Regions from separate parts of the Streptomyces doebereineriae genome, predicted to be linked through region 3. Evidence: riboswitches for the same ligand, from Rfam matches in the RefSeq annotation. Region 3 holds a riboswitch; each other region holds the start of a gene.
The links. Region 3 has a riboswitch for cyclic di-AMP ahead of RNB18_RS41900 (C40 family peptidase). Riboswitches for the same ligand answer to the same signal wherever they lie in the genome.
Positions count from the first base shown of each region.

Region 1: linked by a shared signal. The riboswitch ahead of RNB18_RS19050 (M23 family metallopeptidase) and the one ahead of RNB18_RS41900 (C40 family peptidase) in region 3 are both predicted to bind cyclic di-AMP.
Region 2: linked by a shared signal. The riboswitch ahead of RNB18_RS24525 (M23 family metallopeptidase) and the one ahead of RNB18_RS41900 (C40 family peptidase) in region 3 are both predicted to bind cyclic di-AMP.

Region 1 is NZ_JAVREZ010000006.1:73,872-76,128, forward strand. It holds gene RNB18_RS19045 (M16 family metallopeptidase) at 1-840, shown strand, start outside; cyclic di-AMP (ydaO/yuaA leader) riboswitch at 1,032-1,198, shown strand; gene RNB18_RS19050 (M23 family metallopeptidase) at 1,212-1,964, shown strand; gene RNB18_RS19055 (GntR family transcriptional regulator) at 2,154-2,257, shown strand, end outside.
Region 2 is NZ_JAVREZ010000008.1:281,746-284,002, reverse strand. It holds gene RNB18_RS24530 (alpha-galactosidase) at 1-392, shown strand, start outside; cyclic di-AMP (ydaO/yuaA leader) riboswitch at 690-861, shown strand; gene RNB18_RS24525 (M23 family metallopeptidase) at 864-1,784, shown strand; gene RNB18_RS24520 (DUF6250 domain-containing protein) at 2,091-2,257, shown strand, end outside.
Region 3 is NZ_JAVREZ010000022.1:59,439-61,695, reverse strand. It holds gene RNB18_RS41905 (DUF6328 family protein) at 1-366, opposite strand, end outside; gene RNB18_RS41900 (C40 family peptidase) at 460-933, opposite strand; cyclic di-AMP (ydaO/yuaA leader) riboswitch at 937-1,070, opposite strand; gene RNB18_RS41895 (hypothetical protein) at 1,486-1,791, opposite strand; gene RNB18_RS41890 (ATP-dependent Clp protease proteolytic subunit) at 1,799-2,257, opposite strand, start outside.

The sequences.
Region 1 (2,257 bases), on a different contig from region 3:
ACCGAGGAGACGGTCGAGAACATCGACTCCGCGGCCGTGCGCGGCTTCTACGAGAAGCATGTGCGCCCCGCCACCGCGACCGCCGTGGTGGTCGGCGACCTCACCGGCATCGACCTGGACGCCCTGCTCGGCGACACCCTCGGTTCCTGGACCGGCTCCACGGGCCGGCCGCGGCCGGTGCCGCCGGTGACCGCCGACGACACCGGCCGGGTCGTCATCGTGGACCGCCCGGGCGCCGTCCAGACGCAGCTGCTGATCGGCCGCATCGGCGCCGACCGGCACGCACGCGTGTGGCCCGCGCAGGTGCTCGGCACGTACTGCCTCGGCGGCACCCTCACCTCCCGCTTGGACCGTGTCCTGCGCGAGGAGAAGGGCTACACCTACGGTGTGCGCTCGTTCGGGCAGGTCCTCAGGTCCGCCCCGGACGGTTCGGGCGCCGCGATGCTCGCCATCAGCGGCTCCGTCGACACCCCGAACACCGGTCCCGCCCTGGACGACCTGTGGAAGGTGCTGCGCACGCTCGCCGAAGGCGGCCTCACCGACGCCGAGCGCGATGTCGCCGTACAGAACCTCGTCGGTGTGGCGCCGCTCAAGTACGAGACCGCGGCGGCCGTGGCGAGCACGCTGGCCGACCAGGTCGAGCAGCACCTGCCGGACGACTACCAGGCGGCCCTGTACCAGCAGCTCGCCGCGACCGGCACCGTCGAGGCCACCGCGGCCGTCGTGAACGCCTTCCCGGTGGACCGGCTGGTGACGGTCCTGGTCGGCGACGCGGCCGCCATCAAGGAGCCCGTCGAGGCCCTCGGCATCGGCGAAGTCAAGGTCGTGACGGCCGAGTAGAGGCACCCGACCTCGGGGGCCCTGGTGACGCAAGCGCCACCAGGGCCCTCAGATGTCCGAATTGGGCAGGAGGTTGCCTGTCTGCCCTGTGGGATGCGCTACAAAACCCGTGATCCGTTTGGGGATTGAAAGTGGCCCCGCTTAGCGTCCTCTGGGCTGTCCGTCAGGCACTGCGCCGCGCCCGCGGCACCGGACAGTCATCGCCGAGTCCCCGCATGGCGCGAGCCAGGGGAGCCGGGGACCCACATCACGCGTCCCTGGGGTGAATCGGACGCCCGCGCGAGCCGCGAGGGAGTCCGTAGGAGACCTTCCTGCTCCGAACCCGTCAGCTAACCCGGTAGGCGAGAAGGAAGGAAAGGACCAGCCACCACATGGCGTTCACCTGCGCCACCGGGAAGCACCGTCGTCCCAGCCGCATGAAGCGCACCACCGCCCGCGCGGCGGGCGTCGCGGCCCTCGCCACCACCGGCGTCATCGGCACCATCGCCGCCCCCGCATTCGCCGCCGACAACTCCGTCGAGCAGACCGGCCTCATGCCCGTCGTCAGCGCCGGTGAGTCCCTCGCCGACCAGCTCGACGCCCAGGCCGCCGCCCAGGCGCAGGCCGCCGCGCAGAAGAAGGCGGCGGCGGAGGCCAAGCGCAAGGCCGAGGCGCGCGCCAAGGAGATACGCGAGGCCAAGGAGCGCGCAGCCCGCGAGGCCGAGCGCGAGCGCCTCAACCGCTTCGTCGTCCCGATCTCCGGCTCCTACGTCTCGACCGGCTACAAGACCGGCGGCTCCCTGTGGTCGTCCGGCAGCCACACCGGTGTCGACTTCCACGCCGCGAGCGGCACTTCCGTGCACGCGGTCGGCCGCGGCACCGTCGTGGAGGCCGGCTGGGGCGGGTCGTACGGCAACGAGATCGTGATCAGGATGGCCGACGGCACGTACACCCAGTACGGCCACCTGTCGTCCATCGGCGTCTCGGTCGGCCAGTCGGTCACCCCGGGCCAGCAGATCGGACTGTCCGGCGCGACCGGCAACGTCACCGGGCCGCACCTGCACTTCGAGGCGCGCACCACCGCCGAGTACGGCTCGGACATCGACCCCGTCGCCTACCTGCGCTCGCACGGCGTGAACGTCTGACGACCCACCGCGCGATCTCCGCGAGGCCCCGGCTCCCCCGAGCCGGGGTTTCGTCGTTTCCGCCGCCCCGTTGTCCAAAAAATATCCTCGGATTCCGGTCCGCCGTCGGAAATTCCCGTTCATTGCAATAGAGTCACTGAACACACGTCAATCGGCGACGTTTCACGGGGATTAAGACGGAGGTCGGACATGCGTATTCCGGCGCACTCGGTATGCACGGCGATCCGGGACGACATCGTCGCCGGTGTCTACGAGCGCGGCAGCCGACTCACCGAGGAACTGCTCGCCCGCCG
Region 2 (2,257 bases), on a different contig from region 3:
GCGCGATGGCCGGGGTGCTCGGGGTCGGCGGGGACCTCGCGGAGTGGACCGAGGAGGAGCTCGCCGAGGCCGGGCGGTGGGTGGCTCTCTACAAGGAGATCCGGCCCTTGGTGCAGCGCGGCGACCTCTACCGGCTGAGGCCTCCGCGGGGCGGCCTGAGTGCGGTGCAGTACGTCCTCGGGGGCGAGTCCGTCGTCCTCGCCTGGCTCCAGGCGCAGCAGTACGGCGAGCCGGTCCCGGCGTTGCGGCTGCGTGGACTCGACCCGACGGCGTCGTACGAATGCCCCGAAACGGGCGAAGTGCACCGAGGGGCCGTATTGCTGCATCACGGACTTCGTACCGGTTTGCGCGGCGACCTCGATGCGACGGTTATCCGACTGCGTCGCATCTAGGGCTTCTGTCCGAATTAATAGCTTCCTTCCAACTCCTTCCGGAATCAGGGTTCCTGTGAATTCGTGACGTGAGGAGCGTCATATCCGTGACGGTGTGTCGCCCGTCATGTTCACGTAATTCGCAGGTTCTACAAGGGGATTCAGGCCGGGTAATGGGCGCCCGATCCACGCAGCGTGACCGGTAATTCTCTTAAGGGATCAACAGGAACGCATACACAGGGAACCTCTCACTTGTCCCTTTGCGTCTTGTTCGCTTACGTTCGCCACCGATCCGGTCGGACGCCCAATCCTGCCGCCGAACGGATTCCGCTCACTCACTCACCCGTGCACGGCAGGAGCGGGGGACCCACAGGTAGTTTCGCCTGTTCCGGTCTCCGGAACGGCTTGGGGTTAAGTCGCGTCTCGACGCGGCCGGGCATCTCCAGCTCGCACCCGACAGCTCACCTCGCAGGCGCCGGAGAGGAATTCACCATGCCCGCGAAGGGTAAGCACCGCCGTCCGAAGTCCCAGCGCTTCACCCGCTCGATAGCCGTTGCCGGAACCGGAGGCGCCGCTCTCGCACTCCCGTTCATGGGGGCCACCGGCGCTCACGCCGCCACCCCCCAGTCCGTGTCGGAAAAGGCCGTTCAGTCGCTTCCGGTCGCGCAGAAGTCCGCTGAAAAGACGGCCGCGAAGACCTCGACTGTGCGCACCTATTCGGTGCGCGTCGGCGACTATCTTTCGAAGATCGCCGATGAGCAGAACGTCAGCGGTGGCTGGAAGAAGCTCTACGCCGACAACCGCTCGGCCATCGGAGACGACCCGTCGCTGATCCACCCCGGTCTGAAGCTCTCGATCGGCAAGAAGGCCAGGACGAGCACCACGAAGACCGAGTCCTCCGCTTCCTCGTCCTCCTCGAAGGCGAAGAAGACGGAGAAGGCGGCGTCGAAGTCGTCCTCGAACTCGACGGCCGCCACCCAGAGCTCCGCCACCACCAGCTCCAGTGGCTACACCCTTCCGGTCACCGGCGCCACCATCGGCACCGGTTACCGCGTGGCGGGCAGCATGTGGTCCAGCGGCTACCACACCGGCGTCGACTTCGTCGTCCCGACCGGCACCTCGCTCAAGGCCGTGGCCGCGGGCACGGTCGTCTCCGCGGGCTGGGGCGGCGCCTACGGCAACCAGGTCGTCATCAAGCTCAACGACGGCTACTACGCGCAGTACGCCCACCTGTCGCAGCTCTCCGTCTCGGCCGGACAGGCCGTGACCGAGGGTCAGCAGATCGGCCTGTCCGGCGCGACCGGCAATGTCACCGGCCCGCACCTGCACTTCGAGATCCGCACCACGCCGGACTACGGCTCCGACGTGGACCCGGTCGCCTACCTCCGTTCGAAGGGTGTCGCCGTCGGCTGACAACGCCCCCCTGTGCCACCGAAGGCCGGACCCCGATCCCCGGGTCCGGCCTTCGGTGTTCCCGGTCTGAGCCGGTCCGCGCCTTCATGATCACTTCATTGCGTTCTTGTGGCAGGCGCGCTCAGGGCGTCGACAGGCGGGGGAGGGTGGGGACAGAGTGAACTCCGTAGTGGGGCAAGCGCTTTCTAGACTGTGGGAGGTCACTGTGTCCGGCGACCCACTCTCTGCAATCCACGTACCCCGACTGTCGCCTGGGCTCCGAGACCCCTCGTGCGCCCGGGCCGTCCCCGGAAGGAACGCTCTCGCATGACGACCACCCGTAGAGCCTTCGGAGCCCTCGCCGCCGGCACCGCCCTGGCCGCCCTCGCCCCCGCGGTCACCGCGAGCGCCTCGCCCCGCCACCGTCGCCTCATCGCCCACGACGACTTCCGCCACGGCCTCGGTCGCTGGGCCGTCGAACTGGAGCAGGGCGG
Region 3 (2,257 bases):
CACGAGCAGTACCGACCCGGTGAACGCGAGCACCAGAACCCCCATGCCGACCGTGGCCAGCCGGGAGGAGACCTGCACGATGCGGGCCTTGGCGCCGCGTTGGAAGAGCGAGCGGTGCAGGGCGGCGGGCGCGGTGAACAGGGCCGCCGCGAGTACCGCGAGGAGCAGCGTGGTGACGTACGTGGCGCGCTGGAAGGTGTCGAGGGACGGGAAGCGCTGGGTGAAGGCCAGGGTCAGCAGGAAGGCGAAGAGGATCTGCACCCCGGTCTGGGTGACGCGCAGTTCCTGGAGCAGCTCGCCGAAGTTGCGGTCGGCGCGCTCCAGCGGCGTCTCGTTGCGGGCGGTGCACGGGCGGTGGTCGGCCATGACGCCACGGGTAACCACCTGAGCCCGTGTCACGCGTGCCGGGGGACCCGAGGGGGCGGCGGGAGGTCAGGTCGCCACCACCCCCTCGGGGCGTCACTTGACCCGGCCGTACCAGACGCTCTTCGTCCAGATCTTCTGCAGCCTCACCACGTCCCCGGTCTTCGGGGCGTGCCAGATCTTTCCCTTCCCGGCGTAGATGCCGACGTGGTAGACGCTCGAACCCGAGTGGAAGAACACCAGGTCGCCGGCCTTACGGCTGCCGGCGCCGATGTGGCGGGTCTTGTTGTACTGCTGGGCCGCCGTACGAGGGAGCTTCTTGCCCGCCTTCTTGAACGAGTACAGCGTGAGCCCTGAGCAGTCGAAGCGGCGGGGCCCCGTGGCGCCGTACTTGTACGGCGAGCCCTTCTTGGAAGCCGCGACCTTGAGTGCCTTCGTCGCCGGCGTCGCGGCGGCGGCGTCGGCTGCGACACCCGGGACCACGACGGAGCCGCCCACGGCGGCGATGGCGAAGGCCGAGGCCGTACCGGCCCGGACCATCAGCGACGGGACACGATTGAGCGCAGTCATGCGCAACCCTTCGTCAGCCGCCTGTGAAGGATGACCTGTCGGATTCGGGCTGGCGAAGTTGCCCGGCCGCTGACGCGGCTTCACCCCAAGGGCTGCTCGGCCCGGTCATGGCGTGACCGTTCCGGCGACCCGTCGTGCCTGGGTCCTCCACTCCTGCCGATCCACTTCTGTCGACCGGTCATCCGGGCGGCGGCAGGACTCGGCGTCCGCCCGGACCGCCCCGCCGCTGCGGCGGGGGCTTGTCGTCAGTCAGGGATCTTGGCGCACGGATGTCCCAAAAACCCAACGGAACCGGGGGTTTGTGTTGTTACTCACCACTCACCCGTTCGGGTGGACACGTCTTCGAACGAAGGGGTGTCGAGGGCCCCGAAGGCCCCCGGACCAGCACAGGAACTCCTCATTCCGCTCCCGTACTACGCGCGTTGTGCAACTCCGGGGGTCCTGAAAAAGGAGCCGCGCCTCCTGCAAATGGTGGTACGTCGTTTGGTCCGTTTCAAAGGCCCTCCGGACGTCCCGTCAGACCGCGGGACGCCCGGAAATGCTGTCGGTGCGTCAATTGCCGGATTCGGGGGGCACGGTGACCCGGGACGTGCGCCGCTCTCCGTCCAGAACCCGAAGAGCTCGTGCCAGCGTCGCGGCGTGCAGCTCGCGCTCACCACGGCCGTGCATCAGCACGAGCGCGTCGCGCAGCTCGGTCGCCCTGCTCACCAGCGCCTGCGCCGCGCGCAGTCCGCCATAGGTGTCCTCGCGCCGGGCCGGGTTGATCCGGCCCAGCAGGTCGACCACGTCGAGATAACGGTCGATCAGCTCGCCCTCGGCGCGTGTGAGCGCGGGCAGCGGTGGAAGGTCCGGCACCATCTACGGCTCACCTCGCGTCCGGCGTGGTGCGCGAGGACTTGCGGCTCGGGACGATCGCGTCCGCGAGGCCGTAGTCCAGGGCGCCCTGCGCGTCCAGGATCTTGTCCCGCTCGATGTCCACGCTCACCTGCTCGGCGCTGCGCCCGGTGTGCCGGACGAGCATCTCCTCCAGGCAGGCCCGCACCCGGGTCAGTTCGTCGGCCTGGATGGCCAGATCGCTGGCCTGCCCCTGCACCGGCTCGCTCAGCGCGGGCTGGTGGATCACCACCCGCGCGCCCGGCAGCACGGAACGCTTGCCGGGGGTGCCGGCGGCCAGCAGCACGGCCGCGGAGGAACCGGCCTGCCCGAGGCACGTCGTCTCCACGTCACAACTGACGTACTGCATCGTGTCGTAGAGCGCCGACATCGCGCTGAACGAGCCGCCGGGGGAGTTGATGTACAGCGAGATGTCCCGGTCCGGGTCCTG